3 regions of the Sulfitobacter sp. UBA1132 genome follow, and region 1 is predicted to be linked to each of the others. Evidence: riboswitches for the same ligand, from Rfam matches in the RefSeq annotation. Region 1 holds a riboswitch; each other region holds the start of a gene.
What was found. A riboswitch is a leader RNA that binds a small molecule or an ion and turns the genes downstream of it on or off. The one in region 1 is predicted to bind cobalamin.

Region 1 (6,406 bases):
GCGCGTTCATCGGGGCTTGGGTCTTTGGGGGGGCATGAAATGTCATAGGGCTGCTCTATCAATGGTCATGGAAAAGGAACGTTGCACGCGGCACCGATCATCAGGCAGCCCTGCGGCTTGGTCCTGACGGTGAACGGCAGTTTGCGTTCTGGGGAATGGTCTCATCGTGGGACTCCTCACATCATATGTGTCGGGCGTCCCCGTGATCGCACGCGGGGTGGCTAGACGTTTCCATAAACCTGATTGAAATTATAGGGTATGTCAATCCGACAGTTTTAGTCGGAATACTTTGGGCGCGTTTTTCTTTGTCTGTGCCGTGCAAAAGAATACCCCCCGCAGCACCGGGCGGCGGGGGGTATGAGGCGCTTTGACCGGCAAAGCACAAAGGTCGGGTAGGGGTGCGTTATTGCGTCTTCATCTCGGCGCGCAGGCCGCGGAAGATTGCGTAGCACAGGAACAGCAGCACCACAGTAAAGGGCAATCCGGTAGAGATAACCATCGACTGAAGCGACTTGAGCCCGCCCGCAGACAGCAGCAATACGATCGCTACGGCACCTTCGAAGATGCACCAGAACACGCGCTGTGGCGCAGGTGCATCGACCTTGCCGCCTGCCGTGATCGTATCGATCACCAGCGAGCCGGAGTCAGACGAGGTCACGAAGAACACGATGACCAAGACGATCCCGATCAGCGATGTGATCCCGGCAAGCGGCAGCGCATCCAGCATGGCGAACAACTGGCGTGGCAGCTCGGCTTCTTGCGCGGCGGTGTAGCCGTCGCTGATCACCTGATCAATCGCAACGCCGCCAAAGACGCTCATCCACAGGACGCAAACGAGGCTCGGGATCAGCAGGACGCAGGTCAGGAACTCACGTACGGAACGGCCACGGCTGACGCGCGCGATGAACATGCCGACGAAAGGTGACCAGCTGATCCACCATGCCCAGTAGAACGATGTCCAGCCCTGCATAAAGTTCACGTCTTCACGGCCGATCGGATTGGACAGACCGGGCAGATATTCCACATAGGCCAGCAGCGATGACCCGAAGGTCGACAGAATCGCCAGCGTCGGTCCGACCAAAAGCACGAAGGCCAACAGCAAAAACGCCAGACCCATGTTGATCTCTGACAGGACTTTGACCCCGCCATCAAGGCCGCGCAGCACGGACACGGTCGCAATCGCGGTGATGCCGGTGATCAGCAGAACCTGTGTTGTTGGACCAACCGCCACACCAAAGAGCTCGTTCAAGCCCGCGTTGGCTTGCGTGGCGCCCAGACCAAGCGATGTCGCCAGACCAAAGAGCGTTGCAAATACGGCGAGAATGTCGATCACGTGACCGGGCCAGCCCCAGACGCGTTCCCCCAGGATTGGGTAAAAGGCAGAGCGGATGGTCAGGGGAAGACCCTTGTTATAGCTGAACAGCGCCAGCGCCAGACCAACAACGGCATAGATCGCCCAGGGGTGCAGGCCCCAGTGGTAGATCGTGGCCGCCATACCCAAACGCACCGCTTCGGCCTGATCGCCCGCGGCCGCGCCCAAAGGTGCCCAATCGGTGCGCAGGCCGTCTTCGCCAACAGCAGTGCCACCCATGGAGCTCGAGAAATGCGATAGCGGTTCAGAGACGCCATAGAACATCAGACCGATGCCCATGCCCGCCGCGAACAGCATCGAGAACCATCCAAGGTAGGTGTAGTCGGGGCTTGCTTCGGCCCCGCCAAGACGCACACGGCCCAAAGGCGTGACGATCAGGAACAGGCAGAACAGCACAAAGATGTTGCCGGCAGAGATAAAGAACCAGTCAAAGCCCTTTGTCACCGACGAGAACAGCCATGTGAACAGCGCGCCAGACTGTTCGGGCAGCGCGAGGGTGTAGAATACAAAGGCAACAATACACACACCCGAGATCGCGAAGACCGGGTTGTGAATGTCGAAGCCGAAGGGCCCCACGCTGCCTTCTTTGTTGTCTTGGCCGATCTCGTAATCCGTGTCGATTACGGCAGCGGCCCCGTCGGGTGTCGGGATACCCGGCGACGTTTCATCTGTCATTAGATGCTCTCCATTTTATGTATTTGCGACTAATCATAGCGCAACTCCGACAAAACGACCACCGCTGCGCGGGAATTAAGTAAATGAATATCATGGCTTAGCCCCCGGATGCGGGCTTGACGCCCCTTTTGCGGGTCGCGGGCTATGCGTTTTTTCCGTGCTTTACCGCGAATCCCCTCTTTGGATTCGCGTGAAACACCGGGGCCGTTCCGCGTGCCACACTGCCCACGCCCGTCTGAACGGAGGGGGCAACCGCACCGCGGGATAGCGCCCTATCCCAAAAGATATGCCGGCCTATCCGTCCATGTCCCCGACCCACCTGCTTGCGCAAATGAAAGCGCGGGCGTCTGCGGTCACCATGGTCCCATGACAAATTTTTTCATCATGGGGGATGATATGAAAGTTACTTGCACACTACCAATTATCGCAACCGCGGCACTTCTGGCCGCTACCACTGTCAGCGCCGAAGGGTTCAGCCTGTCCGGTGCGCGCTCTGCCATGCAAAGCGACATCTCGTTCAACGTCATGCAATCCGCAGGGCAGGGGCAGATCAAGCTGCGCCATAAGGTCCAGCCCAAAGCGCAGGTCCGGTCCAAGACCGTGAGCAGCCGCAGCCGGTCATTCCAAGAGCTCAGCGGGGTCAGCACTGCCGCCGACCTTAAAAGTCTCATCGCTTGGGCCGAGGCAGGTCCGAAGGGCTATGACGCCGTGCAATACGGGGCCAAACGGCTGCCGCCACAGCGTCCGACGCAAATGACCATCGGCGAAATCTACCGCTGGATCGACCGCACGCCGGGCCAACCGCATGCCATCGGTCGATACCAATTCATTCCATCCACGCTGCGCAGTCTGGTGCGACAGGCGGGGCTAAGCAAGAATGACCGCTTTACCTCGGCGGTTCAGGACGGGCTGGCCGATATCCTTTTGGTCGATGCGGGGTTTAACGCGTTCAAGAAGGGCAAGATCAGCCGCCACCGCTTTATGGAAAACCTCGCACGTATCTGGGCCGGTTTCCCGACCTCTAACGGGCGGTCCTATTATCACGGCTATGCAGGCAACAAGGCCGTCATCTCGTGGAACGAGTTCGACGCCGTAATGAAGAAGATTTTCGCAACCAAACGCGGCTGATCCCCGCGTTAGGGCTTGTTCCGGGCGGACAGCCGTGGCCCAATGGCCGGGTCTGGTGTCCGCCCCGCGGAAGAATCGGGAAGCTGGTGAAACTCCGGCACGTGCCCAACGCTGTAATGGGGATGGTTTGCGCATAGGCCACTGGATTATTCCGGGAAGGCGCGCGGACCAGACGACCCTAAGTCAGAAGACCGGCCAGACAGTACAGCTTGCCCCGCATGGACAGCGGGATTGGCGCATAAACGTATTGTTGGGGACTGAACAATGCCGATACCCTCTGCGCTGGCACCCGCCGCGCCTTTTTCAGATGCTGAACGCGACGCCGTCTACAAGGCGATCTTTACCCGCCGCGATGTACGCGATCAGTTTTTACCCGATCCACTGGCCGAGGATGTGTTGCACCGCATACTGACCGCCGCGCATCACGCACCGTCCGTCGGGTTGTCACAGCCGTGGAATTTCATCGTCATCCGCGATCAGGCCGCACGCGATCAGGTCTGGCAAGCCTTCAACCGCGCCAACGAGGAAGCCGCGCAGATGTTCGAGGGCGACCGCCAGACAACCTACAGGTCGCTGAAGCTCGAAGGCATCCGCAAGGCGCCGGTCAATATCTGCGTGACCTGTGACCGCAGCCGTGGCGGCAAGGTCGTGCTGGGGCGCACCCATAATCAAAGCATGGATCTTTATAGCACCGTCTGCGCGATCCAGAACCTCTGGCTTGCCGCCCGCGCCGAGGGCATCGGGATGGGCTGGGTCAGCGTGTTCCGCGATGCCGATCTGCGTGACCTGTTGAAGATCCCCGACCGGATAGAAATCGTCGGCTACCTGTGTCTGGGCCACGTGGACGAGCTTTACCAGACCCCCGAGCTTGAGGTGAAAGGCTGGAGCAAACGGCTCCCCGTGGACGAGATGATCTTTGACGGTACGTGGCAGGGCGACCCGTAGTCACCGTCCGTCCCGCTCACGTTGTCATCTCCCGCAGTACGGGTAATTTGCGCGGTCAGCGGAACTATGCCGGTTCCCTGACGTTGCCTTTGTGAAGCCAGTGCATCCCGCGTCTGGCACGCAAAGAGGAAGTATTCAAAATGGGCGGTATCATTTATCTCGTTGGTCTTGTGGTCGTGGTTATGGCGGTGCTGTCGCTGGTCGGCTTGGCGTAAGCAAACGCCGGGGAGGCATTTACATGAACACGACACTCACTGAAAAAACTGCCGATGGATCCTATGTCGACTGGCCCGCAATTTTCGCGGGCACCGTTGTCGCTGTGGCGATTGGCCTCTTGCTGACCACCTTCGGCGCGGCACTTGGCCTGTCGTCGATTACGCTGGACGGAACCGACAACTCATCGACGCTTGAACTGGTGCTGACCGCGCTGTGGATGGTGATCACGCTCGTCGCCTCCTATCTTGCCGGTGGTTATATCGCGGGCCGTATGCGCCGCCGCGTCGAAAGCGCTACGGATGATGAAGTCACTGCACGTGACGGGATCAACGGTCTGGTTGTTTGGGGCCTCGGCTCTGTGATCACCGCCGTGATGCTATCAAGCGCGCTGAGCTTTGCAGCCAATACCGCGGGCAATGTTGCTGCGGGTGCAGGCAAAGCGGCTGGTACGGTCGTCGAAGCTGCGGGCTCTGCCGTGGGAGGTGCTGCCTCCGGACTGGCCGATGCGGCGGGTGCTGCAATCCCGGATGAGGCCAAGAATGATCCGACAGATTACCTGTCGAACCAGCTTTTGCGCCCCAATCAGGTCGACCGCCTGACAGCCGATCCCGAGCAACTGGCAGAGCAGACCGCCAGCATTGTTGCGAATATCTACCGCACGGGTGAGGTGAGCGAGGAAGACCGGACCTATCTTGCCGGCGCTGTTGCTGCACGCACCGATCTGACCCAGGCGCAGGCGAAAGAGCGTGTGGACCAAATCGTGACCCAAGCGCAGGAAGCACGTCAAGAAGTCGAAGACGCTGTAGCCGCTGCCAAAGCCGAGGCTGAACAAGCCGCGGCAGAGGCGAAAGAAGCAGCGGTTGAAGCTGCGCAAACCGCGCGTAACGCCGGTATCCTGACCGCATTTGTGCTGGCCGCCGCGTCGCTGATTGCCGGTGTGGCATCGGTTGCAGGGTCGGTCCACGGGGGTCGCCACCGCGATCAGGGCCGTCTGTTTGCCGGTCTGACATATCGCGGCTAAATTGCTTCACGTGAAAATCAAAACCCCGGCGGCGCAAGCGGTCGGGGTTTTCTTATGCCATCGTGATTCGGGATGTTCCGGGGCAGGGGGTGCTGCGACGACTTCAGGCGCATCCATGGCACATGCCAAAACCGCAACGCCAGATAAATAAGGCATCAGGGCAAAGCGATATGTTTAAAGGGGGGATCTGGTGCTGAAGGGGAGGATTGAACTCCCGACCTCGTCATTACCAATGACGCGCTCTACCACTGAGCTACTCCAGCACTGTGGGCGGGTGATTAGACCCATTCGCAATATGGTGCAAGCGTAATCTGGACCATATCGGTCCGCTGCGCTAGACAATCGACATGTCAAAGGATACCGCCCCACAAAAGCCGCCAAAACCCAATGTATTGCGGGAAGACAGGCTGAAAGCCGCGCTGAAAGCCAATATGGGCCGACGCAAGGCACAAGCGCGTGCGCGCAGCGACAAATGCCAAAGCGACGACACGCAAAATAATAACGCGCAGACAGATAACGGGCCGACCGGCCAAACCAAGGAAGGCTGAAGGATGGATTCGATTGTGGTCAAAGGCGGCGGTGCGCTGTCGGGACAAATTCCGATTGCGGGGGCCAAGAACGCCTGTCTGACGCTTATGCCCGCGACCCTTCTGTCCGAAGAGCCGCTGACGCTGACCAACGCGCCGCGCCTGTCCGACATCCGCACCATGACCGAATTGCTGCGGTCCCTGGGGGCAGAGGTGACATCGATGCAGGACGGTCAGGTTCTGGCGATGTCGTGTCATGGCGAGATCAACACGCGCGCCGAATATGACATCGTGCGCAAGATGCGCGCGTCGAACCTTGTGCTGGGGCCGCTGCTGGCCCGCGAAGGGCACGCGCAGGTATCACTGCCCGGCGGCTGCGCGATTGGTGCGCGTCCGATGGATATTCACACCGATGGTCTGGCTCTGATGGGCGCAGAGATCGACTTGCGTGACGGTTATCTGCACGCCAAGGCGCAAGGCGGGGCCTTGAAAGGTGCGGTCATCGACTTCCCCTTTGCCTCT
Region 2 (6,406 bases), on a different contig from region 1:
TCGACCGACAACGGATGTTTCAGCGCGACCAGATTGGCCAGCCGCAACGACGGCAAGCCCCCTTCCGCACGATGCCAGCCCGCCGCGAAAGCCCCCAGATCACTGTCCGAAAAGGACAGCACCACCAGATCCGCCGGCGTCTGCCCCAGGTCTTGGGGCAGATCGCTTTGGTCCAGTCCGTGGCTTTCGCGAAAGACGACATGCATGGCGGCTTAGCCCTCCAGCACCGCGCGGATCGCGGCTTCGTTCACGTGATCATGCTCTGCGATCACAACCAGCTGGCTGCGGCGCGGCATGTCCCCCCAAGGGCGGTCGAACTGGCTGCGCACGCGCTCGCCCACGGCCTGCACCAGCAGACGCATCGGTTTGTCCTGCACCGCGATATAGCCTTTGACGCGCAGGATTTTCTGTTCGCGCGCCAAGCGCAACACGGCGGCCTCAAGGGTGGCGACATCGGCGACCTCGCCCATGTCGATCACCACGCTTTCAAAGTCGTCATGTTCGTGATCATCATGCCCGTCGTGGTGGCTGGGGCGCGCGTCGATGTCATCTTCGGCGGCGGCTTCCAGACCCAGCACAACGCGCGGGTCGATCACGCCTTCGGTCATCGGAATGATCGGCAGCTTGCGCGGCGCATGCGCCTCGATCACCTTGCGCGCGGCCTCGACGCCGTCGGGGCCTGCCAGATCGGCCTTGGACAGCAGCACGATGTCGGCGCAGGCGATTTGGTCTTCAAACACCTCGGACAAAGGCGTTTCGTGGTCCAGACTGTCGTCGGCATCGCGCTGCGCGGCCACGGCCTCCAGATCGGGGGCGAACTGCCCGCTGACCACGGCTTCGGCATCGGCCAGGGTAATCACGCCGTCCACGGTGATGCGCGACCGGATCGCTGGCCAGTCAAACGCCTTGAGCAAAGGCTTTGGCAGCGCCAGCCCCGACGTCTCGATCAGGATATGATCAGGCGTTTCGGGCAGGGCCATCAGGGCTTCGATGGTGGGGATAAAGTCATCGGCCACGGTGCAGCAGATACAGCCGTTTGCCAGCTCGACGATGTTCTCGGCGGGGCAATTGTCAATCGCGCAGGATTTCAGGATGTCGCCATCCACACCGGCGGTGCCGAATTCATTGACCAGCACGGCCAGACGCTTGGAGCCCGCGTTCTCCATCAGGTGACGGATAAAGGTGGTTTTGCCAGCGCCCAGAAAGCCGGTGATCACGGTAACGGGGATTTTGGTAAGGTTGGTCATTCGGTAGGCTCCTGTGGGGGAATGCGGGCGATGGATTGTTTGCGGAAGACCACGGGGCGTTCGCGCCAGGGCACCACGCCATCAGAGGTCTGGGCATAGGCAGAGACGCCCTTCACGATATCGGACAAATGCGCGTCAGTGTCGAGATCGCCATACACATAAGTCCAGCGCGACGGCCCACCCGACAGGACCATCGAACAGCCCCGCGAACAGGCCGACAGACATTCGGCTCCGCGCAGCTGCACACCGTCGGGCAGATGCCCCGACAGCGCGTCAAACAGCTGTTGGCCGGGGCGCGGCGCGTCCTCGGCAGTGATCTGACCTGCGCGACAGGTGGTGCAGATGGTGACGGTGACCGGTTGATCCGTGGTGGTCATATCTTGCCTCATACGTCGATGGGCCAAGGGGGATCGCCAGCAGCGAACGACATGCGAACAGCGTTCTAGGCCAGTCGCGAAACACCCCGTTCGCCCGTTACAAACTATGCTGGCAGGTCTCCCGGCTTGCGGATCTAAGGCAGCTTGCCTTGCGAACCTTCACCTTCCCAGCCTAGGGGCCAGTGGTTGAAAGCTCTCTCCGGTCACGGTCGCGGGGGCGGCTGCGCTTTGCGCTGACCCAAGGCTGGATCAATGCGTATCGCGTTCCCTCTTCGCCTGTCTGGGACAGGAACCAACATACGCCCTGCATTGGTCATTTGCCGGCCTCTGTCAAGCTGCGCCTGTCATAACGCAGGGGCCAAATCCGCTTTGCGCGGATTTTCCCGCGGGCGACCAATGCGCAGAGGCCGTCCGCGGATGCTTGACGGGATCAGCGCAGGCTGACACCAAGAGCTGCACAAAAAACACGAGGTCCCGCCATGCCCACCCGCGCCATCATGATCCAGGGCACCGGATCGAATGTGGGGAAATCGATGCTGGTGGCGGGCCTGTGCCGCGCGGCCACGCGTCGGGGGCTTTCCGTGGCACCGTTCAAGCCGCAGAACATGTCGAACAACGCCGCCGTCACCGAGGACGGCGGAGAGATCGGCCGCGCCCAAGCTCTGCAAGCGATCGCCTGCAGACGGCCCCTGTCGGTGCATATGAACCCCATCCTGCTGAAACCCGAAACCGACAGCGGGTCGCAGGTGATCGTGCAAGGGCAGCGCCACAGCACCCTGCAAGCGCGTGACTTCAGCAAGGCCCGCGCAGGGTTGATGGCCCCCGTGCTCGAAAGCTTCGGTATCCTCGGGCAAAGCGCCGATCTGATCATCGTCGAAGGCGCCGGCAGCCCGGCAGAGGTGAACCTGCGCCAGAACGACCTTGCCAATATGGGCTTTGCCCGCGCCGCAGGTGTACCCGTTGTCTTGGCCGGAGATATCAACCGTGGCGGCGTCATCGCCCAGATCGTCGGCACCCAAGTGGTCATGGACCCGCAGGACGCGGCGATGATCACCGGCTTTCTGGTCAACAAGTTCCGCGGCGATGTCAGCCTTTTTGACGACGGCTACCGCGAGATTGAACGCCGCACCGGCTGGACGGGGTTCGGCACATTGCCGTGGTTTGCCAATGCGCATCTGCTGCCCGCCGAAGACGCGGTGGACCTGTCGCGCGCCCCCTCCGACGGGGGGTTCCACATCGTCTGCCCCATGCTCTCGCGCATCTCGAACTTCGACGACCTCGACCCGCTGGCGGCGGAGGCTTCGGTGCGGCTGACCATGGTCCCCCCCGGCACGCCGCTGCCCGCGGACGCCGATCTGGTGATCCTGCCGGGCACGAAATCCACCCGCGGCGATCTGGCTTTCCTGCGCGCCCAAGGCTGGGACATCGACCTTTATGCTCATGTGCGGCGCGGCGGCGCGGTGCTGGGAATTTGCGGTGGCTACCAGATGCTGGGCCGGTTTATCGAGGATCCGCAGGGCTTCGAGGGCCCCGCGGGGCGCGAAGAGGGGCTGGGCCTGCTGGATGTTGAAACCCGCATGGCCCCGGACAAGACCCTGACCCGCGTCACCGCCGACCATGCCGCCACGGGCACACAGATTGACGGCTATGAAATCCACATCGGACAGACGGTGGGGGCCGATTGCGCCACGCCCTTTGCGCATATCAACGGCATCCCCGACGGGGCAGGGTCGCGCGATGGCAAGATCACCGGCACCTATCTGCACGGGCTCTTTACCAACGACAGCTTCCGCAGTGCCTGGTTCGCGCAACTGGGGCTGGGGGCAGGGCCGACTTCCTACAGTCAGACTGTGGAAGATACGCTCGACGCGCTGGCCGACCATATGGAAACCCATCTGGACGTGTCCGCCCTGCTGGCCTGTGCCGCACCGGTTGCATAACACCCGCGCTGACCTTTGGTCACGATCACGACGCTTGCTTAATTTTGTGATCGCGGGGATACATGCCGTCAAATTTACGCAAAGGACCCTTTGTTATGGAACGTAACCTGACCCTCGTTGCGCTGTTCGCTGCCCTGATTGCAGCACTTGCGTTGATCCCGAAATTCTCGCTTGGCTTTGGCGTGCCGATCACGGCGCAAAGCTTGGGCATCATGCTTTGCGGGACCGTGCTGGGGGCCAAACGCGGCGCGCTGGCCGTGCTGCTTTTCTTGCTGCTGGTCGCTTTGGGGCTGCCGCTTCTGGCCGGTGGCAACGGGGGGCTGGGTGCCTTCATGCTGCCGTCCTCCGGCTTCCTGATCGGCTTCCCCGTGGCGGCTTTTGTCACCGGCCTGATCGTCGAAAAATGGTACGGGCCCTCGCTGACCATCGTTGCGGCGGTTGCTTCGGTCATCGGCGGGATCGTCGTGCTTTATATCTTCGGGATCATCGGCCTGTCGATCGCGCTGGATAAATCGCTGCTGGAATCCGCCGCGCTCGTTACCGTGTTCATCCCCGGTGACATCATCAAAGCGGTGCTTGCAGGCTTTATCACCAGCGGTCTGGCCAAAGCGCGCCCCGCCAGCGTCCTGTCGCGCAGCTGATCCGACGCAAAGCCTGAACAACGAAAGCGCCCCTAAAGGGGGGCGCTTTTTTCGTTGCCAAGGCAGACGAAGCCTTACCCCCGCGCATAGACATCCTCGTAGCGGATAATATCATCTTCGCCAAAATAGCTGCCGGTCTGCACCTCGATCAGCACCATGGGCAGTTTTCCCGGGTTCTCCATCCGGTGCACAGACCCGAGCGGGATGTAGACGGACTGGTTCTCGCTGATTAATTTGACGGTATCGTCCACGGTCACTTTCGCGGTGCCTTCGACCACGATCCAATGTTCCGACCGGTGGTGATGGCTTTGCAGGCTCAGAGCTGCACCGGGGTTTACCACGATGCGTTTCACCTGAAACCGCCCGCCGATCACAAGGCTTTCGTACCACCCCCACGGCCGGTAATCGCGCGGCAGTTGGACCGCTTGGCTGGCATCCCGCCTTTTGAGCGCATCCACCGCTTCCTTCACCCGCTGCGCTTGCGATTTATCCGCCACCAGCACCGCATCGCCCATGGCGACGGCGATGATGTTGTCCAGCCCGATGCCGACCAGTTGCAACCCGTCGGTTTCCGATCGCAGCAGCGTGCCCGCACAGTCAATCGCGGTGGCATTGTCTGAACAGACATTTCCCGCCGCGTCAGGCCCGCTTTCCAGCCAGACCGCATCCCACCCACCCAAATCGGACCATCCGGCGGCGAACGGCATCACCGCGAGGTTATCCGCCTTTTCCATGATCGCATAATCGATAGAGATATCATCGGCTTGGCACCAAGCTTCGGGCGCGAGACGGGTCAGCCCCAGATCAGAGGTCGCCCCGTCAAGCGATGCGCGCACCGCGCGCACCATCTCGGGCGCGTGGGTCTGATAGGCCGCAATTATCGTCTGCGCCGTGAACAGGAAGATCCCGGCGTTCCACAGGAAATTCCCCGCCTGCAGCATCCCCTGCGCCTGTGCGCGATCCGGCTTTTCGACAAAGCGCGCAAGGGGTTGCGGGGTTTTGGCGCTCGCATCCGCCCCCTCGGCCAACTCAAGATAGCCATAGCCCGTTTCGGCCCGCGTAGGCGTGACGCCAAAGGTGACCAGATCACCTGCCTGCGCGCGCGGCACCGCGGCTTGCACGGTCTGGGCAAAAGCATCGCAGTCGGGAATCACATGGTCCGACGGCGCGACCAGCATCAGCGCTTGCGCGTCAGTGCGCGCGATATACAGCGCCGCGGCAAGGATCGCAGGGGCGGTATTGCGCCCCTCGGGTTCGATCAGGATCGCCTGCGCCGCCCGTTCAACCTGCGCCAGTTGTTCGGTCACGATAAACCGGAACGGATCGCCGGTCACCACAATCGGCGGGGCGAATCCGGGGCCGGTCAGACGCTTGGCCGAGATCTGGAACAGGCTTTCATCCCCCATCAGCTTGGCAAACTGTTTGGGGTAGCATTTGCGCGACAGGGGCCAAAGACGTGTGCCCGACCCGCCGCAAAGGAGAATAGCGTGCATCATGAGAGGCAGTTAATCTGAAAAATTCTAACGAGAGATTAATCAAATGCGAGAGATTTAGCTGCGCAGGTGATCCTGTCGCAAAAACCAATCATACGTCTCGCGCAGCCCGTCTTTCAGATCGATCCGCGCGCGCCAGCCCATATCCGCCAAACGCGAGACATCCATCAGCTTGCGCATCGTCCCGTCTAGCTTCGACGTATCGAACACCAACCGCCCTTTGAACCCCGTCACCTCCGCCACCATCTGCGCCAGCGCCGCGATGCTGATGTCGCGGCCCGTGCCGACATTGATATGGCTTTGCATCGGGTGCATCTGCGCAGCGTAGGCATCACGCGGCAGGTCGAGCACAAACAGCGACGCTTCCGCCATATCGTCCACATGCAGGAATTCCCGCATCGGTTTACCGCTGCCCCAAATCACGACCTTCGCCGCCCCGTCGCGCGTGGCCTCGTGGAAACGACGGATCAGGGCGGGCAAAACATGGCTGTTTTGCGGATGAAAATTATCCCCCGGCCCATAGAGATTCGTTGGCATCACACTGCGATAATCCACGCCATATTGCCGGTTATAGCTTTCGCAAAGTTTAATGCCCGCGATCTTGGCGATGGCGTAGGGCTCGTTCGTGGGCTCAAGCGGGCCGGTCAGCAGGGCATTTTCGGCCATCGGCTGCGCCGCGTCACGCGGATAGATGCAAGAGCTGCCCAG
Region 3 (6,406 bases), on a different contig from region 1:
GGTCTACCGCGCGACCCATGTGGGCGCAGACACGACCCTGTCGCAGATCGTGCGCATGGTCGAGGACGCCCAAGGTGCCAAGCTGCCGGTGCAGGATATGGTCAACCGCATCACCATGTGGTTCGTGCCCGTCGTCATGGCGATTGCCGCGGCCACCTTCCTTGTCTGGCTGGCGTTCGGGCCGCAGCCGTCCTTGGGGCACGCTCTGGTGGCAAGCGTCGCGGTGCTGATCATCGCCTGCCCCTGTGCGATGGGGCTGGCCACGCCGACCTCTATCATGGTGGGCACAGGGCGAGGGGCCGAGATGGGCGTACTGTTCCGCAAGGGGGACGCGCTGCAGGTCTTGGCCGAGGTCGATACCATCGCGCTTGATAAAACCGGCACGCTGACCGCCGGTCGGCCCGAGGTGACGGATCTGGATGTCTTCAACGGCTGGTCGCAGGCCGATGCGTTGCGGCTCGTCGCGTCGGTCGAGGCGCAGTCAGAGCACCCGATTGCCAGCGCCATCCTGCGCCATGCCGAAACAAAGGGGCTGTCGCTGGCAGCGGTGACCTCTTTTGCCTCGCAAACCGGCCACGGCGTACGCGCCGAGGTCGAAGGGCGTCGCGTGCTTGTCGGGGCGGACCGTTTCATGCAGGCCGAAGGGGTCTCTCTCGGCGCGGCAGAGGGGCGGTCGGCAGCATGGGGGGCAGAGGGCAAGACACCGCTTTTCGCCGCCGTGGATGGGGCGCTTGTCGCGATGATCGGCGTCGCCGACCCGATCAAGGAAACGACGCCCCAAGCGCTGGAGGCACTGCACGAAGCGGGGCTGAAAATCGCAATGATCACCGGTGACAACAAGGCGACGGCGCAGGCGATTGCCGACCGTTTGGGGATCGATACCGTGGTCGCCGAAGTGCTGCCCGATGGCAAGGTCGCCGCGCTGGAGGACCTGCAACAGGCGGGCCACAAGGTCGCCTTTGTCGGGGACGGGATCAATGATGCGCCCGCGCTGGCGGGGGTCGACGTGGGTATCGCCATCGGTACCGGGACGGATGTCGCTATCGAAGCGGCCGACGTGGTGCTGATGTCGGGCGATCTGCAAGGGGTGGTGAACGCCCTGCACATCAGCCAGCACACCATGCGCAATATCCGCCAGAACCTCTTTTGGGCCTTTGGCTATAACGCGCTGCTGATCCCCGTTGCAGCCGGTGTGCTCTATCCGCTGTTCGGCGTGCTGCTGTCGCCCGTGCTTGCCGCCGCCGCCATGGCATTGTCGAGCGTCTTTGTCCTGTTCAACGCCCTGCGCCTGCGGTGGATCGCCGCCGCAGCAACCGCCTAATTCAACGAAAGGAGACGTCCATGAACATCGGTGACGTGTCGAAAAGCGCAGGTCTGCCTGCCAAGACCATCCGCTACTACGAAGACATCGGTCTGATCACGCCCGCGCGTGACACCAACGGGTATCGCAGCTTTTGCGACAGCGACGTGCATAAGCTGACGTTTCTGGGCCGTGCGCGGGCCTTGGGCTTCACGATCGAGAATTGCCGCGACCTGCTGGCGCTTTGGGATGATCAGGATCGCGCCAGCGCCGATGTCCGCGCCATCGCCCAGCAACATCTGGCGCAGATAGAAAGCAAGATCGCGGACCTGCAAGATATTCGTCAGACCTTGACCCATCTGGTGCATGAATGCGCTGGCGATGACCGCCCCGATTGCCCGATCTTGCAACGGCTCGAAAAGCTGTAGCGCGCGTGTCTACCGGCGCAGCAGGTAGATATCCATGATCCAGCCATGGGCGGCGCGGGCCTCTGCCCGTGTGGCGATGATGCGGTCGCAGACTTGATCCAGCGGGCCTGCGATGCGACGCTCGTTCGGCATGCCGGCATAGGCGGTCCACCAGATGTGCACTCCGCTGTGCTGCCGCAACACCTCGAAGGCGCAGGTGCCGTCCAGCATGACGGCAATCGTATCCACTCCCTGTGGCCAGCCATGATCGCGCAGCTGCCGACCGGTGGTGATGGTGACGGGATTGCCGATGGTGTTCAGCGGGATCGCATGGCCCGCCGTCAGTACCTGAAGAGAGGTGATCCCCGGCACGACATCGACGGTGAGTGTGACGGCCTTTTGCAACCGCTCCGCAATGCGCAGGGTGCTGTCATACAGCGACGGATCCCCCCAGACGAGAAAGCCGACACGGCCGCCTTTGGGCAGGGTGCGCTGCATCTCGGCCAGCCAGACCTGCGCAATGGCATCATGCCAATCGTGGACGCCCGCGTGATAATCAGGGTTGGCGGCGTCGCGTTTGGGCAGGGTGAATTCGTGAATATCAGGCCCGTCCGACCGCAGCACCTGGGCGCAAATCTCGTGCCGCAGGCCAGCCAGATCATCCTTGCCCGCGCCCTTGGACGGAATCAGGATCACATCGCAGGCATTCAGCGCATCGATGGCTTGTAATGTCAGGTGTTTGGGATTGCCGGACCCGATGCCGATCAGTGAAAGCGTAAACATCTTGAGGCTCCGGCAGGGGGTGACGCGGCCCGCAGAGTAGGGGGCCGCGTCGGGTCTTGGATTATTCAGCGGCGGTCTGCGTCAGACGTTTGGTGAACAGCGCGCTGCTCGCGAAATCGCGCAGGGTTTTCGCGGCGGCGAGCACGGCCAGATCCACCAGCGGCTCGATCAGGATGACCATCATATAGGCCCCGCCAAAGCTGGCGACAGCGGCGATGTTGCTGGCGGCAAAGCCCTGACCGTAGATGGCCCAGAACGCCACCCAGCCCACAACGCCCGCCTGAAACGCGGTCGACAGCTTGAGCGCTTGAACATAGGTCAGATCAACATAGGCGGTGTTGGGCGCGATGATGCGTTTGGCCAGCGCCGAGACCATGAACAAGGGCACCAGCAGCGTGGTGACGTTCATCGTGTATTGCGGCAGGTCGATGGGGGCAAAGAACACGCCCTGCGCCAGCAGACCAAGCGCCAGACCCGCAGCCGCAGGGGCCACGCCGAACAGCAAGAACAGGGTCGACCCGAGGATCAGGTGCACTTCGCTCACGCCCACGGGGAAATGCGGGAAGACCTGAAAAAAGACAAAGGTCAGCGCGGTGGCCACCACGGCTCCGCCCGCAAAAGGCACGACGCCTTTCTCACGGACAGAGTCCATTGCGGTTTTCGCGGTGTAGGCCGCAGCACCGGCGGCGGTGCCATAGGACAGGACCAGCTTGGCGCCGGTCACGACTTCGGGTTCGATATGCATATTCAGGTCTCCTTACCGTCTTCCCCGACGGCATAATGTAAAAGCCGCCCCGGGGGAGCAGCCAGTTGGATCGGGGATCATCCCCATGACGGCAGGTCTCCTGACTTTGTGCGTCCATGCGTGCCGCGCCTTCCCAGGCGGTGTGGCCCAGTGGCAATGCGGGTTGCTCTTCACTTACAGGTGCGGGGGCAGTTCCGGATTTGGCACCTTTGCTTTGGCACCGCACCGTATTCCCTTTTCACCCCGATTGCCCGAAGGCGCACGGGGAACCGTCCGGAATAGGTGGTCATTTTCGGGCTGGTTTTGTCAAGTCATCTATTCGGTCAACGGCCCGTAAAGGATCAGCGCAGGCGCTGACGTTGCGGGATCCAGTGGCAGATGGGCAAGGCTTTCCACGGTGTGGCGGCTCAGCTTTTGATCGGGGGTCGATACCGCCTCTGCCAGCAGGGCTGGGGTCGAGGGGGGCAAGCCCGCCTCGATCAGCCGCGCGGCGAAACCTGCAAAGGTGCGGCGGCCCATGTAGACGACCGTGGTCGCCGTAGGGTCGGCCAGCGCCGCCATGTTCAGATCTTCGGGCAAGGCACCCGATTCGCCGTGGCCGGTGATGAATTGCACCCGCCGCGCGGTCAGCCGTCGGGTCAGCGGGATCATCGCCGCCGCCGCCGCCGAAGACGCCGCCGTCACACCGGGGATGATCTCGAAGGCGACGCCTGCCGCTTTCAGCGCGGTCAGCTCTTCTTCAAGCCGGCCAAACACGCCCGCGTCCCCACTTTTCAGCCGCACCACCCGCGCGCCGGTCAATGCGTGTTCGACCAGCAAACGGCTCACGTGATCCTGCTTCGGAGACAGCCGTCCGGCGCGTTTGCCGACCCCGATCAGATCCGCCTCGGGCGAGACATGTTCAAGGATCGGACCCGCCGACAGATCGTCGAACAGAACGACTTCGGCCTCTTGCAACCGCTTTACCGCTTTCACGGTCAGCAGCTCGGGATCACCCGGACCGGACGAGACGAAAGAGACAAAACCGCTCATGACGCCCCCGCAATCAGGTGAAAGAAGGTGCCCGTCGCATGGCCGCGGCGCGAGCCTGTCTCGGGCACTTCGGCCCCATTGGCATCGACCACCCGCGCCAGCGGCGTGTCTGGTTGCGACAGGATGGTCGAGTAGTGGAATTCATGTCCCCGCAACCGCGCGCCCGCGTCATAGCCGGGGCCGGGTTCGTTCAGCGTGGCAAGCCGGTAGCCCAGATGCATCTTGCGCTTCTCATAGCTGGTTTCCAGCCCCAGCAGCCCCGCCATCTGGTGCCGCACGCCTTCCTTGTCGACCAACCCGGCCCCCATCGCCATATAGCCCCCGCATTCCCCATGCACCGGGCGCGTCGTGGCGAATTGTTGCAGGCTGTCGCGGAACTGCGCGGCAGCGGCAAGGCGTCCGGCGTGCAGCTCGGGATAGCCGCCGGGCAGCCAGCAGATGTCGGCGCTGTCGTCCGGTGCCTCATCCGCCAGCGGCGAGAAGGGCAACACCTGCGCACCCGCGGCGATCCAGTGGTCCAGCAAATGCGGATAGATGAACGAAAACGCGGCGTCCTTGGCCAAAGCGATCCGTTGACCGGGGGGCGGGGGCAGCACATCTGGCCCGTCGGGGATACTGCGCCCTTGGGCGGCAGCGACGATCAGATCAAGATCGATATGCTGCGCGATGAAATCTCCCGCCGCATCCAGCAGCTTCATCAGCTCGGGCTGTTCCTCGGCCTGCACCAGACCCAAGTGGCGTTCCGGCAGCGTGACCGATCCCTGACGGGGCAGCGCGCCCAGAACGGGGATGCCGACCTGCTCCATCCCGAGACGCAGCAGCGCCTCGTGACGGGGGCTGGCGACCTTGTTCAGCACCACACCCGCGACATGCACATCCGGGCGCATCGTCTTGAACCCAAGTGCGGTGGCCGCAGCGGATTGCGCCTGACCCGATACATCCAGCAGCAACACCACCGGCCAGCCCGTCATGGCAGAGATATCGGCGCTCGCCCCGTTCGAGGTTTCCCCCGGTTGCGCCACACCATCAAACAGCCCCATTGACCCTTCGATCAGGGCCAGATCGCCGCCATGGGCGGTGCCGATCAGATTGCACAACACACCCGATCCCATGGCCCAGCTATCGATATTATAGGACGACCGCCCGCAAGCCGCGCGGTGAAAGCCGGGGTCGATGTAATCCGGCCCGCTCTTGAACGGGCGCACGTCGACGCCGCGACGGCTGAGCGCGTTCAAAAGGCCCAACATCAAGGTGGTCTTGCCCGTGCCCGACGCCGGGGCCGAGATCATCAGGCCCTTGGGCAGTTGCGTAGTCTCCATCATTCTGTGCCCTCGGGAAAGCGCGGCTCTGTGCCCACGGGGCGGAAGCGGCGGTCGTAATCGCCCGCGTACAGACAGCTTTCGCGGAACTCCTCAGCCGTCAGCGCGCGGCCCACAAGGATCAGCGCCGTGCGCCCGCGTTCGCCGTCGGTGGCGTCGATCACGCTGCCCAAAGTGGCCCGCACCACCCGTTGATCCGGCCAGCTGGCGCGCCAGACGATGGCGACGGGGCAGTCCTCTCCGTAATGAGGGGTGAGCCGCGCGACCACATCATCCAGCACATGCACCGACAGGTGGATCGCCAGCGTGGCACCCGTGGCGGCGAAATTCTCGAGCGTTTCACCCTCGGGCATGGCCGACGCCCGCCCCGAGGTCCGCGTGAGAACAAGCGACTGCGCCACACCGGGCAGCGTCAGCTCGTTCCCCAAAGCGGCGGCGGCAGCGGCAAAGGCGGGCACGCCGGGGGTGATGTCATAGTCGATGTCCAGCTCGCGCAAGCGGCGCAGCTGCTCGCCCATGGCGGACCAGACCGATAGATCACCCGAATGAAGCCGCGCCACATCCTGCCCCGCATCATCGGCGGCCTTGATCTCTGCCATGATCTCGTCCAGCGACAGCGACGCGGTGTTCACGATCTTCGCATCCGCAGGGCAGTAGGACAGCAGCTCTGACGGGACCAGCGATCCGGCATAAAGACACACAGGGCAGGCCGCGATCAGGTCGCGCCCCCGCAGGGTCAGCAGATCAGGGGCACCGGGGCCCGCGCCGATAAAGTGAACAGTCATGGGGCAATTCCTTCCGCGATAGCTACGGTGGCCAT

Region 2: another riboswitch for cobalamin. It lies ahead of B4F27_RS17345 (DUF1636 family protein); the one in region 1 lies ahead of bluB (5,6-dimethylbenzimidazole synthase).
Region 3: another riboswitch for cobalamin. It lies ahead of B4F27_RS17410 (energy-coupling factor ABC transporter permease); the one in region 1 lies ahead of bluB (5,6-dimethylbenzimidazole synthase).

The regions. Positions count from the first base shown of each region.
Region 1 is NZ_DCAN01000008.1:22,552-28,957, forward strand. Features, by position in the region: gene hemP (hemin uptake protein HemP) at 1-46, opposite strand, end outside; gene B4F27_RS06185 (BCCT family transporter) at 404-2,047, opposite strand; gene B4F27_RS06190 (hypothetical protein) at 2,414-3,175, shown strand; cobalamin riboswitch at 3,212-3,389, shown strand; gene bluB (5,6-dimethylbenzimidazole synthase) at 3,440-4,120, shown strand; gene B4F27_RS06200 (hypothetical protein) at 4,359-5,357, shown strand; tRNA gene B4F27_RS06205 (tRNA-Thr) at 5,546-5,620, opposite strand; gene B4F27_RS06210 (hypothetical protein) at 5,705-5,905, shown strand; gene murA (UDP-N-acetylglucosamine 1-carboxyvinyltransferase) at 5,909-6,406, shown strand, end outside.
Region 2 is NZ_DCAN01000021.1:99,595-106,000, reverse strand. Features, by position in the region: gene cobN (cobaltochelatase subunit CobN) at 1-206, opposite strand, end outside; gene cobW (cobalamin biosynthesis protein CobW) at 213-1,247, opposite strand; gene B4F27_RS17345 (DUF1636 family protein) at 1,244-1,624, opposite strand; cobalamin riboswitch at 1,719-1,936, opposite strand; gene B4F27_RS17340 (cobyric acid synthase) at 2,104-3,564, shown strand; gene B4F27_RS17335 (biotin transporter BioY) at 3,660-4,205, shown strand; gene B4F27_RS17330 (mannose-1-phosphate guanylyltransferase/mannose-6-phosphate isomerase) at 4,280-5,701, opposite strand; gene fcl (GDP-L-fucose synthase) at 5,756-6,406, opposite strand, start outside.
Region 3 is NZ_DCAN01000021.1:114,596-121,001, reverse strand. Features, by position in the region: gene B4F27_RS17425 (heavy metal translocating P-type ATPase) at 1-1,321, shown strand, start outside; gene cueR (Cu(I)-responsive transcriptional regulator) at 1,342-1,728, shown strand; gene cobF (precorrin-6A synthase (deacetylating)) at 1,738-2,490, opposite strand; gene B4F27_RS17410 (energy-coupling factor ABC transporter permease) at 2,552-3,235, opposite strand; cobalamin riboswitch at 3,309-3,522, opposite strand; gene cobA (uroporphyrinogen-III C-methyltransferase) at 3,551-4,267, opposite strand; gene B4F27_RS17400 (cobyrinate a,c-diamide synthase) at 4,264-5,589, opposite strand; gene cobM (precorrin-4 C(11)-methyltransferase) at 5,586-6,371, opposite strand; gene B4F27_RS17390 (cobalamin biosynthesis protein) at 6,368-6,406, opposite strand, start outside.